3 regions of the Candidatus Njordibacter sp. Uisw_056 genome follow, and region 3 is predicted to be linked to each of the others. Evidence: predicted binding sites of a transcription regulator. Region 3 holds the regulator's gene; each other region holds the start of a gene.
The links. Region 3 encodes LexA, which represses DNA repair genes until DNA is damaged. Its sites were predicted from a motif close to CTGTNTNNNNANACAG; they were not measured.

Region 1: a site for LexA is predicted at 1,238-1,253, ahead of recN (DNA repair protein RecN). Genes of this name have one in related genera too.
Region 2: a site for LexA is predicted at 5,035-5,050, ahead of recA (recombinase RecA). Genes of this name have one in related genera too.

The regions. Positions count from the first base shown of each region.
Region 1 covers NZ_CP159830.1:2,611,570-2,619,511, reverse strand. Annotated here, with positions in the region: gene recN (DNA repair protein RecN) at 1-1,212, opposite strand, end outside; gene grpE (nucleotide exchange factor GrpE) at 1,419-2,000, shown strand; gene dnaK (molecular chaperone DnaK) at 2,162-4,084, shown strand; gene dnaJ (molecular chaperone DnaJ) at 4,207-5,328, shown strand; gene dapB (4-hydroxy-tetrahydrodipicolinate reductase) at 5,380-6,186, shown strand; gene carA (glutamine-hydrolyzing carbamoyl-phosphate synthase small subunit) at 6,408-7,541, shown strand; gene carB (carbamoyl-phosphate synthase large subunit) at 7,569-7,942, shown strand, end outside.
Region 2 covers NZ_CP159830.1:429,831-437,772, reverse strand. Annotated here, with positions in the region: gene ABXT60_RS02130 (aspartate kinase) at 1-572, opposite strand, end outside; gene alaS (alanine--tRNA ligase) at 641-3,274, opposite strand; gene ABXT60_RS02120 (regulatory protein RecX) at 3,400-3,897, opposite strand; gene recA (recombinase RecA) at 3,923-4,960, opposite strand; gene ABXT60_RS02110 (CinA family protein) at 5,104-5,604, opposite strand; gene ABXT60_RS02105 (hypothetical protein) at 5,951-6,544, opposite strand; gene ABXT60_RS02100 (hypothetical protein) at 6,899-7,942, opposite strand, start outside.
Region 3 covers NZ_CP159830.1:1,136,367-1,144,308, forward strand. Annotated here, with positions in the region: gene ABXT60_RS05575 (carboxy terminal-processing peptidase) at 1-891, opposite strand, end outside; gene ABXT60_RS05580 (M18 family aminopeptidase) at 1,092-2,378, shown strand; gene ABXT60_RS05585 (cell division inhibitor SulA) at 2,386-2,844, opposite strand; gene lexA (transcriptional repressor LexA) at 2,863-3,471, opposite strand; gene dinG (ATP-dependent DNA helicase DinG) at 3,649-5,778, shown strand; gene ABXT60_RS05600 (DEAD/DEAH box helicase) at 5,891-7,120, shown strand; gene ABXT60_RS05605 (NAD(P)H-dependent glycerol-3-phosphate dehydrogenase) at 7,132-7,942, shown strand, end outside.

The DNA.
Region 1 (7,942 bases), 1.5 Mb from region 3:
AGTCTCTGCTTTGGTCTGCATGCTTAGCTCTAATCGGCAGTTGGGCATGCCTAGTAATGAAAGTTGCTCACCCACAGCTTTTTCAAGCTGTTTAGCTGCAGCTTGTCTTGCTTTAGTGAGCTTAGCTGAAGCTCTATCGTATGCGTCGGTAAGTGCTGCCTGTTGTTCGTAGATGGCTTCAAGCTGGCCTTCTTGGTCTTGGTTTTGTTGCAGCTGCTGCTGCAGCTTATCAAGGTGTTCTGGCAGATCTGCCGCTTGAATTTTATGTTTCCTTGCCATGCTATAAATTTGGTCTAAGCGGTACTCTAAAGTTTGCAGGCGTGCTGGGTCTTCATCAAAGCCTTGTAAAAAGCTCTGTAGCTCAATCTGGCTTTCTTCTATTTGTATAACCGCACTGGCAAGCATGTCTACTGCAGCCAATAGGTGGGGGCTATGCTGGCTAAAATTCTGCAGTTGGTGCTGCCAGCGCTGCAGGCAAGCTGTGGGGTCTTCACCTAATGGGTTTTCAGGCAGGGCGCAGCGAACGGCTTGAAGCAGTTGGTCTGCATTGGCTCGTTGCTTGTGCTCTTGCTCTAGGCAGAGCAGTTCTTCAGGCAATAGGGCTAGCTGCTCAAGTTCATCCACCTGATATTGCAATAACTGTTGCTCAGCTTCAGAGAGCTGCTGGCCACCCGTTAGGGCCTTAATTTGTCGATCAAACTCAAACCAATCATGGCTTATTGATGCCACTGCTTCTTGGTGTTGTGGGTAATTGCCAAAGGCATCTAAAAGAGTTTGATGGCTGTCACGGCCTAGCAAGTGCTGGTGTTCGTGCTGGCCGTGTATATTAATTAGCTGGCGACCCAGCTCTTTAAGCGCAGTTATATTGACCGGTTTGCCGTTAATGTAGCCTCTGGAGCGGCCATCTTGGTTAATCATTCGGCGCAATATGCAGGTGTCGGGGTCTTCGGCTGCCGCCAGATGCTTAGCTGATAAGTAATCTTTCACACGGGGTAAGTGGCTAAGGTCGAATACAGCGTGAATGTCCGCTCGTTCTGCCCCCTGCTGAACACACCCAGACTCAGCTCTATCACCCAAAGTTAAGCCTAGTGCACCAAGAAGTATTGATTTACCCGCGCCAGTTTCGCCACTAATGGCGGTCATCTTGTCGCTGAAGTCTAGGTGTAAAAAATCTACTAACGCATAATGGTGAACAATTAGCTGTTGCAACATGGCGCTGCTCCGGTGAATTATTGTACTGGCATTATAACCAGTAGTGGGTTTATGTCCAGTATTTTTAGAAAGGCTTTAATATATATTTTTAAAACCTCATAAAAGCAGGGCTTAATTGCTTGAATCGCTCGACGGTGTCCCCATATAGAAGATCAGTCAAGTGACCTTATTGTAAAGGTTGCGAAAGTTATGTAACGGAGAAGTTAATGAGCGAGCAAGAACAGCCATCTGAAACTGAAGTTGAGCTAGAGCTAAAACTGGACGCCGAGGTGGTTGAAGACAGTGCTGAAGCGCCTACTGAAGACGTGTTGCAGGAAGTAACCCTAGAATCAGTGCAGGCCGAACTAGAAGTGGCCTTGGTTAAAGTAGATGAGCAGCAAGCTGATGTGTTGCGTGCGCAAGCAGAAGCGCAAAATATTCGCCGCCGTAGTGAGCAAGATGTGTCTAAGGCACACAAGTTTGGCCAAGAAAAGCTAATGACAGAAGTAGTGTCTTTGTTAGATAACTTAGGTCGTGCAATTGAAGCGGGCAGCGCTGACGGGGCTAGCTTAAAGGGCTTGCTTGAAGGTGTTGAGATGAGCCAAAAAATGCTCCTTGATGGATTACAGAAATTCAATGTAACTCAGCTAGATCCTCATGGTGAGCCGTTCAATCCAGAGTTGCACGAAGCGATGACGGCAGTGCCTAACCCAGATCTTGAGCCTAACACGGTGATGGAAGTGTTCCAAAAAGGGTACACCTTAAATGGGCGGCTTGTGCGGCCAGCCATGGTCGTGGTTTCTAAATAGAAAAATTAAGGTTTTGTAGTTGAAATTTGGGCAAATGGTCCTATATAACAAACAAGCAAGCAGGGCTAAGCCTAAGGCTAAGAACAACCTAGACCGCTAACGCTGCTGAGCAAAATTGAATCAAAAGCCCGTTAAGGGTGAATTAAGAATTGGAGTTTATGATGGGAAAGATCATTGGTATTGACTTAGGCACAACCAACTCATGTGTGTCTGTTTTAGATGGCGGCAGCGCTAAAGTAATTGAGAACGCAGAGGGCGATCGCACCACGCCTTCCATTATTGCTTTTGCTGGTGATGGAGAAATCTTGGTCGGTCAATCTGCCAAGCGTCAAGCTGTGACTAACCCGGTTAATACCTTATTTGCTATCAAACGTTTAATTGGCCGTAAGTTCAAAGATGATGTGGTACAAAAAGACATTAAAATGGTGCCTTACAAAATTGAAGCAGCCGATAACGGTGATGCTTGGGTTAACGTAAATGGCGAAAGCAAAGCACCACCGCAGATCTCTGCTGAAATCTTGAAAAAGATGAAGAAAACTGCCGAAGACTACTTAGGCGAAACGGTTACTGAAGCGGTAATTACTGTGCCTGCTTACTTTAATGATTCGCAGCGTCAGGCAACTAAAGATGCTGGCCGTATTGCTGGCCTAGAAGTTAAGCGCATTATTAACGAGCCTACAGCGGCAGCATTGGCTTATGGCCTTGATAAGAGCCGTGGCGATTCTACGATTGCTGTGTATGACTTGGGTGGTGGTACTTTTGATATTTCTATCATTGAAATTGCCGATGTAGATGGCGAGACACAGTTTGAAGTGCTAGCCACTAATGGTGACACATTCCTAGGTGGAGAAGACTTTGACCTACGGTTGATTGAGTTCTTAGCTGCTGAGTTCAAAAAAGACTCTGGTATTGATGTACATAACGACCCATTGGCATTGCAGCGTCTAAAAGAAGCTGCAGAAAAAGCTAAAGTTGAATTGTCTAGCTCTAGTCAAACTGATGTTAACTTACCGTACATTACGGCAGATGCCTCAGGCCCTAAGCACTTAAATGTTAAGATTTCTCGCGCTAAGTTAGAGTCTTTGGTAGAAGACTTGGTGTCTGGTACTCTGAAGCCGTGTGCCCAAGCGCTTAAAGATGCTGGCCTAGAGGCAAGCGAAATAGACGAAGTGATTATGGTTGGCGGCCAAAGCCGTATGCCTTTAGTTCAAACTGAAGTGACAACTTTTTTTGGTAAAGAACCACGCAAAGATGTTAACCCAGACGAAGCAGTAGCCATGGGCGCAGCGATTCAGGGTGGTGTATTGGCAGGAGACGTTACTGACGTATTGTTGCTAGATGTTACGCCTTTGACGCTTGGTATTGAAACTATGGGCGGTGTGATGACTTCGGTGATCGACAGGAACACGACCATCCCTACTAAGAAGTCTCAGGTATTCTCTACAGCTGACGACAACCAAGCTGCTGTGACCATTCATGTGTGTCAGGGTGAGCGCAAGCAGGCGACGCAGAATAAATCTTTGGGACGTTTTGACCTTAGTGATATTCCACCAGCACCCCGTGGTATGCCACAGATTGAAGTAAGTTTCGACATTGATGCCAACGGTATTTTAAATGTCTCTGCTAAAGATAAGGGTACGGGTAAAGAACAGTCCATTATCATTAAAGCCTCTTCTGGCCTCAGTGATGAAGAAATCGAGCAAATGGTACAAGATGCAGAGGCTAATGCTGCTGAAGATCAGAAGTTTGAAGAAATGGTACAAGCCCGTAATACTGCAGATGGCATGGTTCACTCATCTAAGAAGATGATTGAAGAAGCTGGTGAGAAGGCCACAGACGAAGAAAAAGCAGCAGTACAAACTGCAATTGATGCGCTTGAAGAAGCTTTAAAAGGCGAAGACAAAGAAGCCATTGAATCTGCTACTGCCACTTTAACTGAAGCCTCTGGTGCAATTGCTCAAAAGATGTATGCAGAAGACGCAGCCGCTCAGGGTGATGCTGAAAATGCTGGCGATGCAGCTGCAGATGACGCTGTTGATGCAGAGTTTGAAGAAGTTAAAGACGAAGACAAAGACAAAAAGTAAGCCGAATACGCCTGCTAGTGCTGCTTAAATGCGGCACAATGTTATAACGCGGGGCTTAGGCCCTGCGTTCTTGTATCTGCTTCTTGCAGTTAAAAATACAATAGAAGCTTAGTGGAATAACTATGTCTAAACGCGATTTTTACGAAGTTCTTGGTGTGGCCAAGGGCACTGATAAAAAAGAAATTAAAAAGGCTTTTCGCCGTATGGCGATGAAGTATCATCCAGATCGTAATCCAGGTGATAAAGCGGCCGAAGAAAGCTTCAAAGAAGTGAACGAAGCTTACGAGATTTTATCAGACGACCAAAAGAAAGCTGCGTATGACCAGCACGGTCATGCTGGAGTAGACCCAAACGCCCGCGGCGCTGGCGGTGCTGGTTTTGGTGATGTGTTTGGCGACATGTTTGGTGACATTTTTGGTGGTGCTGGTGCTGGTGGTGGCGGGCGTTCAAGCGTTCAGCGCGGATCAGACTTGCGTTACACCATGGATCTAAACCTTGAACAGGCCGTGCGTGGCACAACCGAAGAAATCCGTATACCCACTCAAGTAGAGTGTAAGCCATGTGGTGGTTCTGGTGCCAAGCCTGGTACTAGCAGCAAAACTTGCGGTACTTGCCATGGCCAAGGCCAAGTGCGCATGCAGCAAGGTTTTTTCTCAGTACAGCAAACCTGCCCAACCTGTCATGGTAACGGCAAGGTGATTAGCGACCCGTGTTATTCATGTCATGGTGAAGGCCGAGTACAAGAATACAAAACCTTATCTGTGAAGATCCCACCTGGCGTTGATACGGGTGACCGCATTCGTTTAACTGGCGAAGGTGAAGCTGGTGGAAATGGTGGCCCAAGTGGTGATTTGTATGTACAAGTATCTGTGCGTGAGCATAAGATATTCACTCGAGATGGCAAAAACTTATACTGTGAAGTGCCTATTAGCTTTACTGATGCAGCTTTGGGTGGCGAAATTGAAGTGCCGACCTTAGATGGCCGTGTTAAGTTAAAAATCCCTGAAGGCGCTCAAAGTGGTAAAATGTTCCGCCTGCGTGGTAAAGGGGTCACGCAAGTGCGAGGCGGTGGTCAAGGTGATCTTATGTGTCGTGTTGCTGTTGAAACACCAGTGCATTTGAATAAAGAGCAAAAGGATTTATTGCGTAAATTCCATGACACTATGGAAGCCACTAAAGGTAAGCATTCACCTAAAAAATCATCTTGGTTTGAAGGTGTTAAAAGCTTCTTCGAAGATAGTTAAAACAACCTGTCATTGCGAGTAAAAAAGCGTGGCAATGCATAGAGGTGCAGCATGACGCGAATAGCAGTAATGGGTGCCGCAGGGCGAATGGGTAAAGTGCTCGTTGAGGCTGTTCATCAAGCTCCTGGGTTAACCCTTGGGGCTGCAATCGTTTCGCCTAGTAGTAGTTTAGTAGGTGCAGATGCTGGCGAGTTGGCAGGTGTGGGCAAGTTGGGTGTAAGTATTAAAAGTTCTCTAGCTGGTGCAGCTGATGATTTTGATGTGCTTATAGACTTCACTAACCCAGAATTAACCTTAGCTAACTTGCAAGAATGTGTGATGCTAAGCAAAGCCATGGTAATAGGTACTACAGGCTTAAGTAGTGCGCACAAGCAAACATTAGCTGAGCAGGCTCAGCATACCCCAGTAGTATTTGCACCCAACATGAGCGTCGGTATTAACCTGTTGTTAGATATTCTCCACCGTGCAGCTAGCGTGCTTCAAGACGGCTATGATGTGGAAATTATTGAAACCCATCACCGCCATAAAGTTGATGCGCCGTCTGGTACGGCCCTGCGTTTAGGAGAGGTTGTGGCCAATGCTATGGGCCGTAACTTGGACGAATGTGCCGTTTATGGGCGTGAGGGAAATACTGGGCCACGAAAGGCTAATGAGATTGGTTTTGAAACCATTCGTGCTGGCGACGTAGTTGGCGATCATACGGTGCTGTTTGCCAGCGAAGGTGAGCGTATAGAGATTACTCATAAGGCCAGTAGTCGTATGACCTTTGCTAAAGGTGCGGTGCGCGCCTGTGCTTGGCTTCATGGCAAGCCCTCCGGTTTGTACGACATGCAAGATGTATTAGCGCTCAAAGGCTAGTCTATAAGCCCTGGCCTGAATAATCTGCTAGACAAATGGCACTTTAGTTCTGTATAATTTCGCCAGTTAAAAGGCGCAATAACTTAGCTGCCGGTCATAGCATTTATAGAAAGCGGGGTGTGTCTTACACACCTCGCTTTTTTGCGACTAGAGACCGCATCTTTTTGTACCTGTTAAAAAACATTTGCACGTATGACGCACTACACCTGAGGAGGCCCCCATTGACTACTCCCGCCATTCTGGCTTTAGAAGACGGCAGCATATTTAGAGGGGTTGCTATCGGCGCCACTGGCCAAAGTACCGGGGAGGTGGTGTTCAACACCTCAATGACTGGCTACCAAGAAATTCTAACGGACCCCTCCTACGCGCACCAAATAGTGACGCTTACCTACCCACATATTGGCAACACGGGCACTAATTCAGAAGACGAAGAGTCTGAGTTTGTCTGGTCTGCTGGTTTAGTGATTCGAGATTTACCTTTAATGGCGAGTAACTGGCGTAACACCCAACCCCTCGATGAATACCTAATTGCAAATAACGTTGTGGCTATTGCCGATATAGACACCCGTCGCCTTACGCGTATTTTGCGAGAAAAAGGTGCGCAAAGTGGCTGTATAGTGGCAGGTGACAATATTGATGAAGCTGCAGCCTTAGCCGCAGCCAAGGGGTTTTCTGGGCTAAAGGGTATGGACCTTGCCAAAGAAGTTACGGTTAAAGAGGCCTATAACTGGACTGGCTCCACCTGGGACTTAGTAGAAGGTAATCGTGAAAAGGTGGATGGTCATTTAAAGGTTGTTGCATACGACTATGGCGTTAAGCGTAATATCCTTCGTATGTTAGTTGAGCGGGGTTGTGATTTAACCGTTGTGCCTGCGCAAACATCCGCTAAAGACGTGCTAGCTATGAATCCAGATGGTGTGTTCTTGTCTAACGGCCCTGGTGATCCAGAGCCATGTGATTATGCTATTGCTGCCATCAAAGAAATTTTACAAACAGACACACCCGTGTTCGGCATTTGCTTGGGACACCAATTGCTAGCCTTGGCTTCTGGTGCTAAAACAGAGAAAATGAAGTTTGGCCATCACGGCGCCAACCACCCAGTGCAAGATCTTGACACTAAAGTGGTTATGATTACGAGTCAAAATCATGGTTTTGCTGTGTCAGAAGAGGCTATGCCAAGTCACTTGAGGGCTACGCACAAGTCCTTGTTCGATGGTTCGTTACAGGGTATTGAACGTACCGATAAGCAGGCCTTTAGTTTTCAAGGCCACCCAGAAGCAAGCCCCGGCCCGCATGACGTAGCGCCGCTGTTTGATCGATTTATCGACATCATGACAGCTCGAAAAGCTAACTAAACAGCCACAGATTATTGGATAACTGACATGCCTAAACGTTCCGACCTAGAAAGTATATTGATCCTTGGCGCTGGCCCTATCATTATTGGTCAAGCCTGTGAATTTGATTATTCTGGTGCTCAAGCCTGCAAAGCGCTTCGCGAAGAAGGCTACCGCGTTATCTTGGTAAACTCTAATCCAGCTACCATCATGACCGACCCGTCTATGGCAGATGCCACCTACATTGAGCCTATCCGCTGGGAAACAGTAGAGAAGATTATTGAAAAAGAGCGACCCAGTGCCATTTTACCTACTATGGGTGGTCAAACTGCGCTTAACTGTGCGCTCGACCTAAATCGTATGGGCGTGTTAGAAAAGTACAATGTGGAAATGATTGGTGCTGATGCAGACACCATTGATAA
Region 2 (7,942 bases), 710 kb from region 3:
CGCCTAGCGTTATCTACCACCCTTGGGTCTGTAGTATAAACCCCATCGACATCTGTATATATTTGACACTCATCAGCCTTTAAAGCAGCTGCTAGGGCTACACCAGTAGTGTCTGAACCACCTCGCCCTAGGGTCGTAATGTTGCCTTGGTCATCAACGCCTTGGAATCCTGCAACCACAACCACACGACCCTCATTAAGGTCGTTACGCATATTCTCCACGTCAATGTTTTGAATACGGGCTTTAGTGTGCGAGGAATCTGTTTGAATTTTTACCTGAGTACCGGTATAGGATCGCGCGGGACAGTCCTTTGCTGCTAACGCCATACACAGCAGGGCAATAGTGACCTGTTCGCCGGTAGAGACAAGAACATCCATTTCACGAGGTAGTGGCCTATCTTGCATCTCATTGGCCATCTGGATCAAACGATTAGTCTCTCCGCTCATCGCAGATACAACGACCACAATATCATGACCTTTATCTCGAAAGCCTTTCACTTTATCTGCTACTTGCTGGATACGCTCTACTGAACCAACAGAAGTTCCACCAAATTTTTGTACATACAACGCCATCTTCATTCCTTAATCGCATTCTAAATCGTTTGCTGCTTTACCTTGTATTTAAGCGTAACAACCTTATGCTAGGCTAGGATGCCTTGCAACCAAGCCTGAGCACTTTCTAAAGCCAAGGGGAGTTGATCTGCTTGACCACCACCTTGTGCCATATCAGGGCGACCACCACCTTTGCCAGACATGTTAGACGCTGTATGACGAATGAGATCCCCCGCTTTTACTTTACTTGTAAGATCTGGTGTTACACTGGCAACAATACTGGCTTTGTCACCTTGTGTAACTGCTAGCATCACCACACCAGAACCTAACTCGCTACTTAATTGGCCTATGGCGTCACGTAACGACTTAGGCTCCACCCCCTCAAGCTGACTAATGAGCACTTTAACGCCATTAATGTCTTGCGCTTGCGAGATGAGATTAGCACCTTGTGATGCTGCCATTTTAGCTTTTAGCTGGTCGAGTTCACGCTCTAGCAGGCGATTTTTTTCAATTAAGGCCTGCACTTTGTCAGTGACTTGTTCCCTACTTGCTTTAACGAGGCCAGAAACTGCTAAAAGTGTGTGGCCAGTATTTGCTAACCATCCACTGGCTGCTGCGCCAGTTAGAGCTTCCACTCGCCTTACTCCAGCAGCCACACCAGCTTCTGAAGTAACCACAAAAGCGCCGATATCACCTGTACGGTTGACATGGGTACCGCCACAAAGCTCTAGAGAAAATATTTGCTCATCCTGCCCCACTGTTCCAGGTTCGGTATGCGTGCTGCCCATGGTAATGACACGCACCCTGTCACCATATTTTTCACCAAATAAAGCCATGGCTCCCGCTGCTTTAGCGTCATCAATGGCCATAGTTTCTGAGGCGACGACTGTATTACCACGAATTTCTTGATTGACTATGGTTTCAATATCAGCCAACTGCGCCGTTGTAACAGGTTCAGGGTGAGAAAAGTCAAACCTAAGCCTATCTGGGTCAACTAAAGAGCCCTTTTGCGTAACATGGTCGCCTAATACTTGGCGCATCGCCTCGTGAAGAAGGTGAGTTGCAGAGTGGTTTTTTGCAGAATTAGCGCGCAAACTGCCATCTACTAAAGTTTCTACGGTATCCCCTAAACTGACCTGACCACTAATAAGCTGTCCATGGTGAATAAAGTGCTGTCCTTGTTTTTGCGTGTCTGTAACTTGAATACGGCCACCCTGCCACTCAATAACGCCATGATCTCCTGTTTGACCACCTGCCTCAGCATAAAAAGAGGTTGTATCCAAAACGATCTGGATAGCACCAGACTGGGTTACACTTTGACATAGCTCACCTTCAACAATCAGGGCCATAACCTTGCCAGTGTGAGTTAATTTTTCATAGCCTTGGAAATGGGTCTGGCCTGCTAACTCTAACTTTTGAGTATAGTCCACTACAAAACTACTAGCTGAGCGAGCACGGGCACGTTGCTCTTCCATAGCAATTTCGAAGCCGTCAATATCCATCTGCATATTCTGCTCACGAGCAATATCAGCAGTAAGATCAACTGGAAAGCCATAGGTATCGTAGAGCTTAAAAATTGTATCCCCTGGAATAATATCCCCGCTGAGCTTGGCTAGATCTTGATCGAGAATACGCATCCCCTGATCTAGGGTTTTAACAAATTGTTTCTCTTCTTTGGTAATCACTTTTTCAATATTAGCCTGTGCTGCTATCAAGTCTGGGTAGGCTTCACCCATTTCGGTGACCAAGGGTTTTACTAGTTGGTTTAAAAAGCTGCCTTTGGCGCCCAACTTATTACCATGGCGAATTGCACGCCGCATAATACGACGAAGTACATAGCCACGGCCTTCATTAGACGGCGTCACTCCGTCTAAAATCAGAAAAGATACCGAGCGAATGTGGTCCGCAATAACACGTAACGATTTGCTTTCTATATCGTCAGTGCCAATAACTTCCGCGGCAGCCTTTAATAAGTGCTGAAAAAGATCAATTTCGTAGTTTGAGTGGACATTTTGTAGAATTGCTGCAATGCGCTCTAAACCCATACCCGTATCGATTGATTGCTTTGGCAAGGGTGTCATTGTGCCGCTGGAATCGCGGTTAAACTGCATGAACACCATGTTCCAAATTTCGATATAGCGATCACCATCTTCTTCTGGAGTGCCTGGAGGGCCGCCCCAAATATCTTCACCATGATCATAAAATATTTCAGAACAGGGGCCACAAGGGCCAGTGTCACCCATAGACCAAAAGTTATCTTCGTCTAAACGGGAAAATCGCTGCTGATTGATACCAATTTCTTCAAACCAGATTTTTTCGGCTTCAGCGTCACTGTGGTGCACTGTAACCCACAGCTTATCTTCAGGAAGACCTAGCTCTACCGTTAAAAAGTTCCATGCGAACTTAATTGCGTCTTGCTTAAAATAATCACCAAAGCTGAAGTTTCCTAACATTTCAAAAAAAGTATGATGGCGGGCTGTGTAGCCCACGTTTTCAAGGTCATTATGCTTGCCACCAGCGCGCACACAGCGCTGAGAAGAAACAGCACGTTGATAGGATCGCTCTTCGTCGCCTAAAAAAACATCTTTAAACTGAACCATTCCCGCATTAGTGAATAACAAGGTCGCATCATTACCAGGCACTAAAGAACTACTAGGCACGACTTGGTGCCCCAAGTTTTGGTAATAAGTAAGGAACGCCTGACGGATAGCCGCTATTTTCATGGTCAGTCTCGCTGTTAAGACAAAAGGGCAAGTATATACTGAACCACTAATATCTTTCGACCATTGCAGACGATTTACACTCTAAATTACCTATTTATTGAACATTTTTATATAAATGGGCAGACTCACGGTTGCTTGTCTGGGTGCATATCCAAGGCATAGTAAATATGTTCTTGGGCAAAACCACGTTGGTATAAATATTTTGCTTGCTTGGATCTTTCTTTAAGACTGCTGGCCAATGCCCAACCGCAGTGCTTGCGCTTTTGCTGTAATGCCTTTTCAAACCAATCAAACTGCTGTTCCTGCATTTGCCTGAACACCAAATCACGGTCTAATCCATATTGCACACCCCATTGATAGAGCCGTGATGGACCATAACCCACATTCGCCTTTGATCGAACTAGCACTTCCGAGAAGCGCAAGTCCGATTGCAAACCCAAACGCTGAAGATCGTCAAGCAAACTTTCTAAGTCAACTATCCAACCGTTTTCGACTGCCTTAATATGAAGCTTTCGCTGCAACTCATTGCGAGATTGCTCACGACGAGCCAACAAACCTATCGCTTTATAACGTAAGGCTGAAGTTTGTTTTTTTTGCTCTGTAGCCACATTCTGATTTTGCATAACCAACAAAATTTAAAATAACAATTTAAAAGGTCAGTGGTGTAACTACATCTCCTGCTGCTTCTTTAGCTTTAGGGATACTCAAAAGAGCTTCCCTAATTTGCAGTTCAATCTCTTCCCCAATCTCTGGGTGATCTAACAAGTATTGCGCAGCATTGGCTTTACCTTGACCAATCTTGTCACCTTTATAAGCGTACCAAGCGCCGGCCTTATCCACCAAATTTTGCTTCACACCCAGATCAATAATCTCTCCCATACGGTAAATACCTTTACCGTATATGATTTGAAACTCTGCTTGCTTAAAAGGTGATGCTACTTTGTTTTTAACAACCTTAACTCGCGTTTCATTACCTACAATCTCATCGCCACTTTTTACTGCACCTATGCGACGTATATCCAAGCGGACCGAAGAGTAGAATTTTAATGCATTACCACCAGTTGTAGTTTCTGGGCTACCAAACATTACGCCAATTTTCATCCGAATTTGGTTGATAAATATTACCAAACAGTTCGCATTTTTAATATTTCCAGTAATTTTACGCATGGCCTGAGACAATAAACGCGCCTGCAATCCTACGTGATGGTCACCCATTTCGCCTTCAATTTCTGCCTTAGGTGTCAACGCGGCTACAGAGTCGATAATAATCACATCAACAGCATTTGAACGTACAAGCATGTCAGTAATTTCAAGCGCCTGCTCACCTGTGTCTGGCTGACTCACTAATAAGTCGTCAACATTAACGCCCAACTTTTCTGCATAGCTTGGGTCTAAAGCATGCTCAGCGTCAACAAAAGCACAGGTTTTACCAATTTTTTGAGCTTCAGCTATCACCTGTAGGGTCAGCGTCGTTTTACCAGAAGATTCTGGACCATAGATTTCACAAATTCGTCCAAATGGTAAACCACCTATGCCTAAAGCAATATCTAAGCCAAGTGAACCAGTAGACACTGATGGGATAGCTTCTCTAGGTTGGTCGCCCATGCGCATTACTGCACCCTTACCAAATTGGCGTTCGATTTGACCTAGCGCCGCATCGAGGGCTTTTTGTTTGTTTGCATCCATGAGGTTCACCTTGTTTTTTTGGGTCTTAAGCCCAAGCTTTGAGTCTTTTTTGACACTGTAGTTACATACAGTAACTGTTTGTATGTACAGTATTAAAACATACCTACAAAAAAGTGCAAGGCTTAATATTTAAAAAGCTATTACTACTGACTAATTAAGGCCTTTAGAGCCATACACACCGCGTCATTTTGGATTTTTTTTCGACTACCTTTAAAATGGTGAAGTTGACTAGTCACCACCAACCCGCCTTGAGACCATGCAATCCAAACACTTCCCACAGGTTTTTCTGTAGTACCTCCATCAGGCCCAGCAATGCCACTCACTGCCACACACACACTTGCAGTCATTGCCTGACAACCACCTATTGCCATGGCTTCAACCACTTCCTTACTAACCGCCCCATGGGCTTTAATTGCCTCCGCTTCAACGCCAAGTAGATTAATTTTGGCACTATTACTATAGCTAATAATACCCCCGTTAAACCATGCTGAGCTTCCAGGAAGCGAAGTCAGTGCAGCACCAATCGCACCCCCGGTGCACGACTCTGCTGTGGCTAGGGTAAGGCCCTTTTTTACAAATAAGCGGGCCACTTCAATAGCTAGATCTTCGGTTTGGGTCGGGTCTAAAACTAATTTACTTTGCATGAGCATAAACACCATTATTACAACAGTAGTATTGGCTGCTGCCAATATGGAAGTCACTATGAACCCAGATTGCACTTGAGAGCAAGTTTAAATTGCTCGAATTGGGGTGCTTCTAGTAACATGGTTCTTTTAGCTTTCGTCATCTTACCCGCGAGATTATCTTCATGGTAGTCACTAGTACAATTAGCAACCATACCCCCATGATGCATAGGTATACTATCCCTTTAAATACAACAACTTGAAAACATGCATAAAAATAATATACACCATGCCCTACACTAAAGCTGACGATACATAATACTTCTTGGACAGTAAATAGCTCAACGAGCTAAACCATACCCCCATCTCAATTGCCAGAATCATTATTTGTTTCACCCCTATTTAATAGAAACTCACTAATAGCTAATTGAACGATTGAACGATCTAATTGATGCCCTTGATTTGGCATTATTTGCACTTGGTCAGCGTCTATTAACTCACTAAACTTGCGCACCATAATCGGGCTACAGGAACCAGCATCTAATTCTCCAGAACATACAGCCAAGTAGCTAGGTTTAGCAATCCTGCCCTGCTCTAGAGCCTCTGACCAAAGTCTTTGATTCGGTGGTCTTGAGTAGAACATTTCTTCTTCTACTAACGTTAAGCCTAGCGCAGGTGACAACAGTAACACTTGGCTAGCTATTGATGACCGATCGATGAATGCAGACATTAGCAAATACGCACCATAGGAGTTAGCAATAATGCTGGTGTTAGGGCCATCAAACCTATGTAACAAATCAGGAATGGTTGATATTTGTTCCTCAAACGGCAACGATAAAAAGATGCTGTTAACTGAAAGGCCTATGCGATGAGGCTCGATGGTTTTTAGGTATGCCCCCAACCCTTCATTAGCATCGCCACCACGGCCTGTAATATAAATGACCAGTTGATCTGTACTCATATCGTTTAGACCCTGCGAGGCTTGCTGACTGACCAATTATCAGCATTATTGTAGTGATGATTATCCCTCTTTGAAAGCCACCTTTGTACCCACTGATTTGCTGCCTCAACCATGACAGGGTCTTTCGCATACTTGGTACACAGTAATTGTGGTTTGACTTGAGTAAAGACTCGCGGCAAGTCCAATCTATCTGCGCCCCAGCAAGTAGCTACCGTTTGATTAGGAGCATAAGTGCCACCCGTATGCTGCTGACAGGACATCTTAAGGAGCTTTAAATCATCTAAATTGCGAGTTAGCAGCCCATCATAACTATTTCGATGACGATTACCATAATCACGCTGAACCATATTTTAATTACTTAATTCGACCATACTTTAGAGGTATGTAACCTAATTTTGCTGAGTTATAGTGTCTATCTTTCGCTGCGCTAATGACTATGATTCGTGAGTTGTCCATATCCATTGCTATCACCTGCCCGTTGTAACCAAGCATTACCATTATTTTTTGACCATTTAAGCCATAGACATCTGTCCAAAACTGGCCAGCATAGCTCTTTGCTGTATGACCAAAAGTCGGATTTCCCCACTTTAGATCTGCCGAATCCCAACTACTAATCCTTCTATTAGTAGGTACCCGACGATTATAAATCTCTTTCAGATAACGACCCTCGCAAGTATCGCCTTGCCAATCATCCACCATAAGCTTTGCTATTCGTAAGTAATCATACCGTGTAGCTGAAATACCATATCTACCGGCTCCTTGATCAATCCTTTCTTGCATAGATGGGTTATAGGAGTTTTCTCTACCTATTCTATTTGTCGCTAGATACACTGGATTTTGAATTCTCACTTTGGCCTGATAAAAATTTTGGATGAAAGGCTCAAAGTCCGATCCGACCCGATGCATTATGTAATTAAATAAAATATCTGCAGTCAAATTGCTGTATTTAAATTTTGCGTTTTTAATAGGTTTGGAGTTTTTTAGTTCATTAATATCTTGTGTGGCGCGTTTTAACGGATCCGAGTCATGGATGTGCCGCCCTGTTTTGGTAAAACGAATAGTCATATCATCAAGGACACTTGAATCACCAGCTTTCATATTAAGAAGATTTATAATTGGCTGACCAAAATACAGCGTATTAGACATTAGCGGCCAATCGTTTATCGGTGCATCAATTGACTCAATGTACCCTTCACATATGGCGTGGCCAATTAAATATGAGGTAATACTTTTACCCATTGAATGGGATGAAAAGTATGATTTGTCATCAAAAACTATGTTAAACCGTTCAGACGGCGCCACTTCATCGTAAACAATCTCTCCGTTTTCAAAATATAAGTAGCTCAAAATTGTTTTGGTATTCATCTCCAATTCAATGTCTTTATTGCGTTCAATATT
Region 3 (7,942 bases):
GGCCTGCAAGTCGCCAGCTTTATCAGCTGGACCGCCAGCCACTAAACGAACTACCTTAGTGAACTCATCATCCCGCTGCAGCACAGCTCCAATGCCTTCCAAAGATAAGCTCATGTCGATATTAAAGTCTTCCACTTTGCGTGGCGAAAGGTATGAGGTGTGCGGGTCTGTAACTGTGGTAATACTGTTACTCACCGCTTCATAGGCGTCTCGAAGTTCCACTTGAACTACACGTTTGCGCATCGTGGTATAGCGCTTTAGCAACCGTTGCTTAATTTGATCAGCCGTTTCACTATCTAATTGGCCGTTTATAAACTCGTTTTTCAGTTGTTTGCGCCAAATGTCTCTAATAGCTGCCAAATTTTCTAAGCGAGGATCATCAAACGGTGTTGTGCTGATGTTTTCAAGCAGTTCAAAGTTAAACATAGGGCCTTCACTGGATAATAAGGTCAAGCTGTAGTCTATGAATGCTAGGCGTCTTTGTTGTAATAAATTGTACAGCTGGCCCATAGCAACCAAATCACCTTTTAATAAAAGGTCGTCAAGTTCACTATTAAGGTAATTAAATGGTGCTAAGTCAGCTTTGCTAAAGTAAATGTGTTGAGGGTCGAGAAGCGTTAAATACCTGGTAAACACATCAGTGGCAAACTGGTCGTTAACTTCCCTAGGGGAATAGTGCTGACGACCTAATAACTCAATAATTTCTTGGGCCAACAAACCCTGTTTCTCAGTGAACTTAATCTGCACTGGTGTTTCAGTTGGGCTAGTTTGTGCTATGGCAAACGGCACCACTATAAGGCTTACTAAAAATACCACCTTAGGGAAGGTTTGGCGCCAATAAGCAGCTGTGAAAGGGATGTACAAAGCAGTCAAAAAAGTATCAGGAGTCATAAATAGTATGAAGACCTTTAGTAAGCCAATGGGGTTTAACAACGAAATCTCATTGACCCTATACTAGCTTGATTTTAGTGAGCTTTTCAAACGTCTAGAGCGAATTGAAGCTAATTTAGCCAATGCTTTACAGAATCGTTACGTTTGCAGCCCAGAATGTGGCAATATTAGCCCTTTGTAACGAAGGAACAAGCAAAACCATGCCAAAACAAGCCTATCTCAGTGGACTGATGAGTTTTATTAGTGACTCACCAACACCCTTTCATGCTGTTGCTTCAATGGCCAGCCAATTAAGTGCTGCTGGTTATTACCAGCTCAAAGTGGCGAACACTTGGCATTTAAAAGCTGGAGGGCGTTATTTTATTACTCGTAATGATTCAACTATTGTGGCTTTTCAGTTACCTAAAGACAATGCTCTGCAGCGGCTACACATGGTGGGTGCTCATACAGATAGCCCGTGTTTAAAGGTAAAGCCTAACCCAGAAATAAGATGTAAAGGCTATCACCAGTTGGGTGTGGAGGTATATGGCGGGGCATTGTTACATCCATGGTTTGACCGCGATCTGTCTTTAGCTGGCAGAGTGGTTTGTCGTGATGCCAAGGGTTGCCTAGTGAGCCACCTGATAGATTTTAAGCGCCCAGTGGCATGTATTCCAAGTCTAGCCATACATTTAGACCGTGAGGCTAACAAAGGCCATACTGTGAACCCACAAACAGATCTGCCTGTGTTACTCGGACAGGCCTTGGGTGATGATTTTAATCTACGCTCACTGCTGGAGCACGAGTTAAACGCTAATGGGCAGTCTGTGGAGCAGGTGATTGATTATGAGTTAAGTTTCTATGACGTTCAGGCCCCAGCTTTAGTGGGACTAAAGCTGGAGTTTCTAGCAGCGGCAAGATTAGATAACTTATTAAGCTGTTACATAGGGTTAACAGCCATGCTAGATGCTGAAACTGATCAGGGTATGTTATTGATCTGTAATGATCATGAAGAGGTCGGCAGTCAGTCAGCCGAGGGGGCTCAGGGTAGTTTTTTAATGTCTGTGCTGCAGCGCATCTACCCAACGGCTGAACTACTGCATCAAGTGTTAGATGCATCCACTTTTATTTCGGCTGACAATGCACATGGGGTCCATCCCAACTTTACTAATAAACATGATGACCAGCACGGGCCTAAGTTAAATCAAGGGCCAGTAATTAAAGTCAACGCAAACCAGCGCTATGCTACGAATGCAGTGACTAGTGCAATGGTAAAAGAGCTGGCTGCCCAAATCGGATTGCCTATCCAAACCTTTGTGGTGCGCAGCGACATGAGCTGTGGCAGCACCATAGGGCCTATTACTGCGGCTCAGCTCGGTGTGCGCACATTAGACTTGGGAGTGCCCACGTTTGCAATGCACTCCATACGCGAGCTTGCTGGCAGTGCTGATGCACAAATCACCCATAATTTACTAACAAGGTTCTTTGAGACACAACTAATTCTCTAGATGTTATTTACTGGTGCCTAATTAAAAAAGCCCGGCTGTTACCAAGCTCTGCAGCCTGAGCTAAATCGTTAAGTTGGTTTTCAGCAAGGGAGCCAAACCAACTAATAACAGTGTGGCAAGTGCCACTCTTTAACGCTTGCTTGGCTAGGCTCATGGTGTCGTGGTGGGAATCAGGTTTTAATAAGATGATTTTATCCAAGTCAAACCCAGCAGCCCTTAGTTGGGCTTTAGGCAATAACCTAGGCGGTGCAACCCAAGCTAACCAACGTTGGTCATGGCTGAGTTGTGCAAGTAATGGTAGCAATGTCTGCACATTGTTCCAGGCCTCACCGCGCATAATGATTTCTGTGATGCTACTAAGATCTTGTGCAGGTGTATGTTCTTCTTGAGCCCAGAGATCTAGCTGATGTTCTGCTAAAATTCCCTCGATGTTAGTCTCAGTTTTTTGCTGCTGTTGTCGCATCATTTTGGCTCTCCTTCTGGTTTAGTTACCACGGCGTATGACACCGACACTTAATCCTTCAATGCTTAAGTGTTGGTGCGTAAGGTCTACTTCTATGGGTGAAAAATCTGGATTTTCTGCAATCAGTTGCACGTGGTTACCATTGCGTTGAAAACGTTTAACAGTAACCTCATCGTTTAGGCGTGCCACTACAACTTGTCCATTTCTGGCTTGATCTGTTTTATGCACGGCTAATAAATCGCCATCATAAATACCGATGTCTTTCATCGACATTCCACTCACTTTAAGTAAGTAGTCTGCCTTCGGATAAAATAGATTTTCTGGAATTGCGCAATAGTCGCTGATGTGTTCTTGCGCTAGCAGTGGGCTACCAGCGGCTACCATGCCAATAATGGGCAGTCCAAGGTCTACTTCATGCATATCGGGCACTCGTATACCTCGAGAAGCACCCGGAATGATCTCAATTGCACCTTTACGGGCTAGGGCTTTTATATGTTCTTCTGCAGCATTAGGTGACTTGAAACCCAGTTCTTTAGCAATTTCTGCCCGAGTCGGTGGGTAACCTGTATCATTAATGTAGTTGCGAATACAGTCGAGTACTTGATCTTGGCGTGGGGTCAACTTAATCATATTACGTCCTCTAACACATACTAGATATGCTGGTTGTTTGTACAGTTACTGTATATAATACCAGTAATATTGACGCTGGCAAGTTTTATTTTCCCTAGCGGTTTTTCTGTCAGCTTTTAAGGCTAAAATGGTGTACCCTGATGACCGATTATTCGATGCTAACAAAGAGCTTCTTCCGTGTCTGATTCTGTTTCTGTAAAACAAGATATACAACAACTTTACCGTCAGCTTATTAAGCAGCTAGACCTGAAACCTCGATGGGGTCAAAAACAAATGATAGCGACTGTGGCTAATCATTTTTTGGCAATCGATATGGATGCTGATGGCCATCGCCGAGATGATAATCCGGTGTGCTTGGTAGAAGCGGGTACAGGTACGGGAAAAACCCTAGCCTATATGGTGGCCTGTCTGCCTATAGCTAAAGCTTTAGACAAAAAATTAGTTATTTCAACAGCAACTATCGCCCTACAAGAACAAATTGTACAAAAAGATCTGCCGGCCCTTAAAAAACATGGTGGTTATGATTTTGATTTTCAATTAGCAAAAGGCCGGCGAAGATACCTGTGTGTATCTAGGTTAGACCAAGCCTTATCACAAAATGCCGCTATTGACCCAACCCAGGCGCTGTTTGAGGATGAGTTAGCCCTAAAGCTAGATGCGCAACAACAAACTTTGTATAAAGATATGGTAGTGCAACTTGGCAGTAATCAATGGGATGGCGACCGTGATGCCTGGAAAGACTCCTTGGCAGAGGATCATTGGCGGCCAATTACGACAGATCACAAAGGTTGCACTAACCGCCGTTGTAGCCATTTTAGTCAGTGCCCATTTTTTAAAGCTAGAGATGGTTTAGAACAGTCTGATTGCATTGTTACTAATCATGACTTGGTTTTAGCAGATCTAGCTTTAGGAGGGGGTGCTATTTTGCCAGCACCAGAAGACACTATTTATATCTTTGATGAAGGTCATCATTTAGCGGATAAAACCCTAAAACAGTTCACCCATCAGCAAGGTATTCGCCAACTTAGTCGCTGGTACGGGCAAACGCGCTCGGGCTTAAAAAAGTTTTTAAAAGAATGGCAGGGGGGTGGTAAAGGTGCTCAACTCAGTGGGCAGGTAAAGGACCATCTGCAAGGGCTTGAGCAGCAACTCATTAGCGTTGAGCAATTCTTAGACCAGTCGGCATTTAGGCCCCAGGATGGTTACCAGCAGCAAGAAAATTATCGTTTTTCACAAGGCATAGTGCCAACCGAGCTAGTACAAATTAGTCATGATATGGGCCTCAGTAGTGCCCGCTTAGCAAGAGACTTAGGCGCCTTACACGCGTTGATGGACGATGTCGTTAAAGGTGATCAAAACGGTTTGCCTAAAGACCAAGCGGAGAACTACCTTGCAGCCTTTGGGGTATTACAACAAAACGCTGAGCAACAGCTAAGTTTATGGCAAGCCTATGCTAAAGTTGACCAAGAGGGTGAAGTGCCCATGGCACGGTGGCTACAGTATTGGCAAACACCAGAGCGTGTGGATTTAGAGATGTCAGCAAGTCCTATAATGGCGGCTGAACTGCTGCAAAAAAACTTATGGCAACGATGTTATGGAGCCTTGTTAACATCCGCTACCCTCACTGCTTTGGGCCGCTTTGACCGCATTATAACCCATGCTGGTTTAAACCCTAGTAGCACGATGCTGGCTGTTGCCAGCCCCTTTGATTTCTCTAAATCACAGATCTGTGTCCCCAAAGAGGCGATTGAGCCAGGGCCAGAGGGCGTGTTTGTGGATCATTTGATTGTAGGGCTTAAAGCTCAGTTAAATCAGGCTGAAGCCAGCTTAGTGTTGTTTACTTCACGGCGTGTAATGCAGTTGGTTTTTGAGGGTATGGACGGTCTATGGCAGGATTTAATTTTGCAGCAAGGTGAATCTTCTAAGCAACGTCTATTGGACCAACACAAACAACGTATCGATGAAGGAGAGGGCAGTATTTTGTTTGGCCTGGCCAGTTTTGCTGAAGGTATCGATCTACCTGGCAATTACCTAACTCACGTAGTAATAACACGGCTACCATTTACGGTGCCAGACCGCCCCGTGCCATCAGCTCTTGCTGAGTGGATCGAGAAGTCTGGTGGTAATAGTTTTGCTGAACTATCGGTGCCAGAAGCAAGTGTTAGGCTAGTGCAAGCCACAGGTCGTTTGCTGCGCAAAGAAGAAGATAAAGGCCGCATTACTATTTTGGACAAACGTATCTTAAGTAAACGCTATGGCCAACAGCTTTTGCAGGCGTTACCGCCTTATCATCGGCAGTTTAGTTAATGAACGATTAAGGCTAATTAAAGGTGTTTTGTGTAATGGTCTCAAACTCTCTATACTGCCTCGTTGAAGTTTATCTTAACGAGGCATGCTCGCCTCTCAATGGAAAATCACCTTGAAATCAAATGATTCAAAAGCCTCTGGTTTAAACTGGTCGCTGGACGATTTTATCGTCCCACAGGAGGAGGGCAAAACCCGCTTTCATGATTTAGATTTGCCCGACCAAGTGATGCAGGGTATTGCGGCGTTGGGATATGAATACTGTAGCCCAATACAGGCATTAACCTTGCCTGAATCTCTGGCTGGAAAAGATATTACCGGGAAAGCACAGACTGGCTCAGGAAAAACAGCTGCATTTTTACTCAGTATTATTACTGACTTTTTAGATTTTCCCATAGAAGGTCCTCGTCGATTAGGTACTCCAAGAGCGCTTATTGTTGCTCCCACCCGAGAGTTGGTAATGCAAATAGCCAGTGACGCTGAGGACCTTACACGTTTTTGCGATGTCAACGTTCAGCAACTTGTTGGTGGCATGGATTTTGAAGTACAGCAAAAGCAACTACAAAAGCAGCATACTGACATCATGGTGGCTACACCGGGTCGGTTGTTAGATTTTTGTCGCCGAGGGCATGTCAATCTGCGTGAAGTGGAAGTGATCGTCTTGGATGAAGCTGATCGGATGTTGAGTATGGGCTTTATCCCAGATGTGCGGGCTATTATTCGTCAAACACCAAAAAAAGAAGATCGCCAAACTTTGTTATTTAGTGCTACTTTTAGCGAACAGATATTACGCTTGGCAGAACAATGGACTTTTGAGCCTGTGCATGTGGAAATTGAGTCTGACGACCTAGCTTCTGCCACTGTAGAGCAGCGTTTCTTTTCTGTAGCCCGCGCTGATAAATATAAAGTGTTGCTAAATTGCTTAAAAACAATGGGCGTAGAGCGTGCGATTGTATTTGCTAACCGGCGTCATATTACCCGTGATTTAGCTGAAAAGTTGCAAAAAGACGGCATTAAAAGTGCCCTTTTGTCGGGTGAAGTTGCGCAAGTCAAACGGGTTAAAACCCTAGAGCGCTTCCGCAGTGGCGATACACCTATTTTAGTCGCTACGGATGTAGCAGGCCGAGGCATCCATGTGGATGGTGTAACTCATGTTTTTAACTATGATCTGCCAGAAGAAATAGAAGACTATGTGCACCGTATAGGACGCACTGGCCGAGCAGGAGCTTCTGGGATTTCAATTAGCTTTGCCTCAGAAGATGATGCCTTCATAATGCCTGACCTAGAACAGATGCTGGGAAAACGTTTAGACTGCGAACCGACACCTAGCGAACTGTTAGTTTAATAGGTGTCGCAATGAACTTTAAACCCGCAGTTGCAGTCATTGGTGGCGGCAGCTTTGGCACTGTATTAGCCAACATTGTCGCTCACAATGGATTTCCTGTTAGGCTGTGGCTACGTGACGAAATGTTGGCCCAAGAAATGCGTAATACACGGATTAACTCTCGCTATGTGCCCGGGCTAGAATTACACCAGAACCTCGAAATAATGACTGATCTTAGTGCCTGTATTAGTGATGCAGACACCGTTTTATTTTCCGTGCCCAGTAAAGCCTTTAGAGGGGTTTTGGAGCAAGCTAAAGGCTTTATAAACCCACAGCAATACCTAGTTACGACAGCAAAGGGTATTGAGCCTGATACTTTTTTATTAATGAGTCAGGTGCTTGAAGTCTATTTTCCTAACAACCCTGTGGGTGTGATCAGTGGCCCGAACTTAGCAAAAGAAGTGGCTGCTAAACAGTTAACGGGTACTGTGATTGCTAGTGATCATGAAGGGCTGCGTCGTCAAGTGCAGGACATATTACAGTGCCACTTCTTTCGAGTGTATGCGAGCAATGATCGCTATGGCACAGAGTTGGGTGGTGCACTCAAAAATATCTATGCCATTGCTGCCGGCCTGAGTGCAGCTTTGGGTATGGGTGAAAATACCCGTAGCATGTTATTAACCCGCAGTTTAGCTGAAATGAGCCGCCTAGCAGTGCATATGGGCGCTAATCCAATGACATTTTTGGGTCTAGCTGGGGTTGGGGACCTAATCGTTACCTGTATGTCTCCCTTGAGTAGAAATTACCGGGTAGGTTATGCGTTAGGCCAAGGAAAAGGTTTAG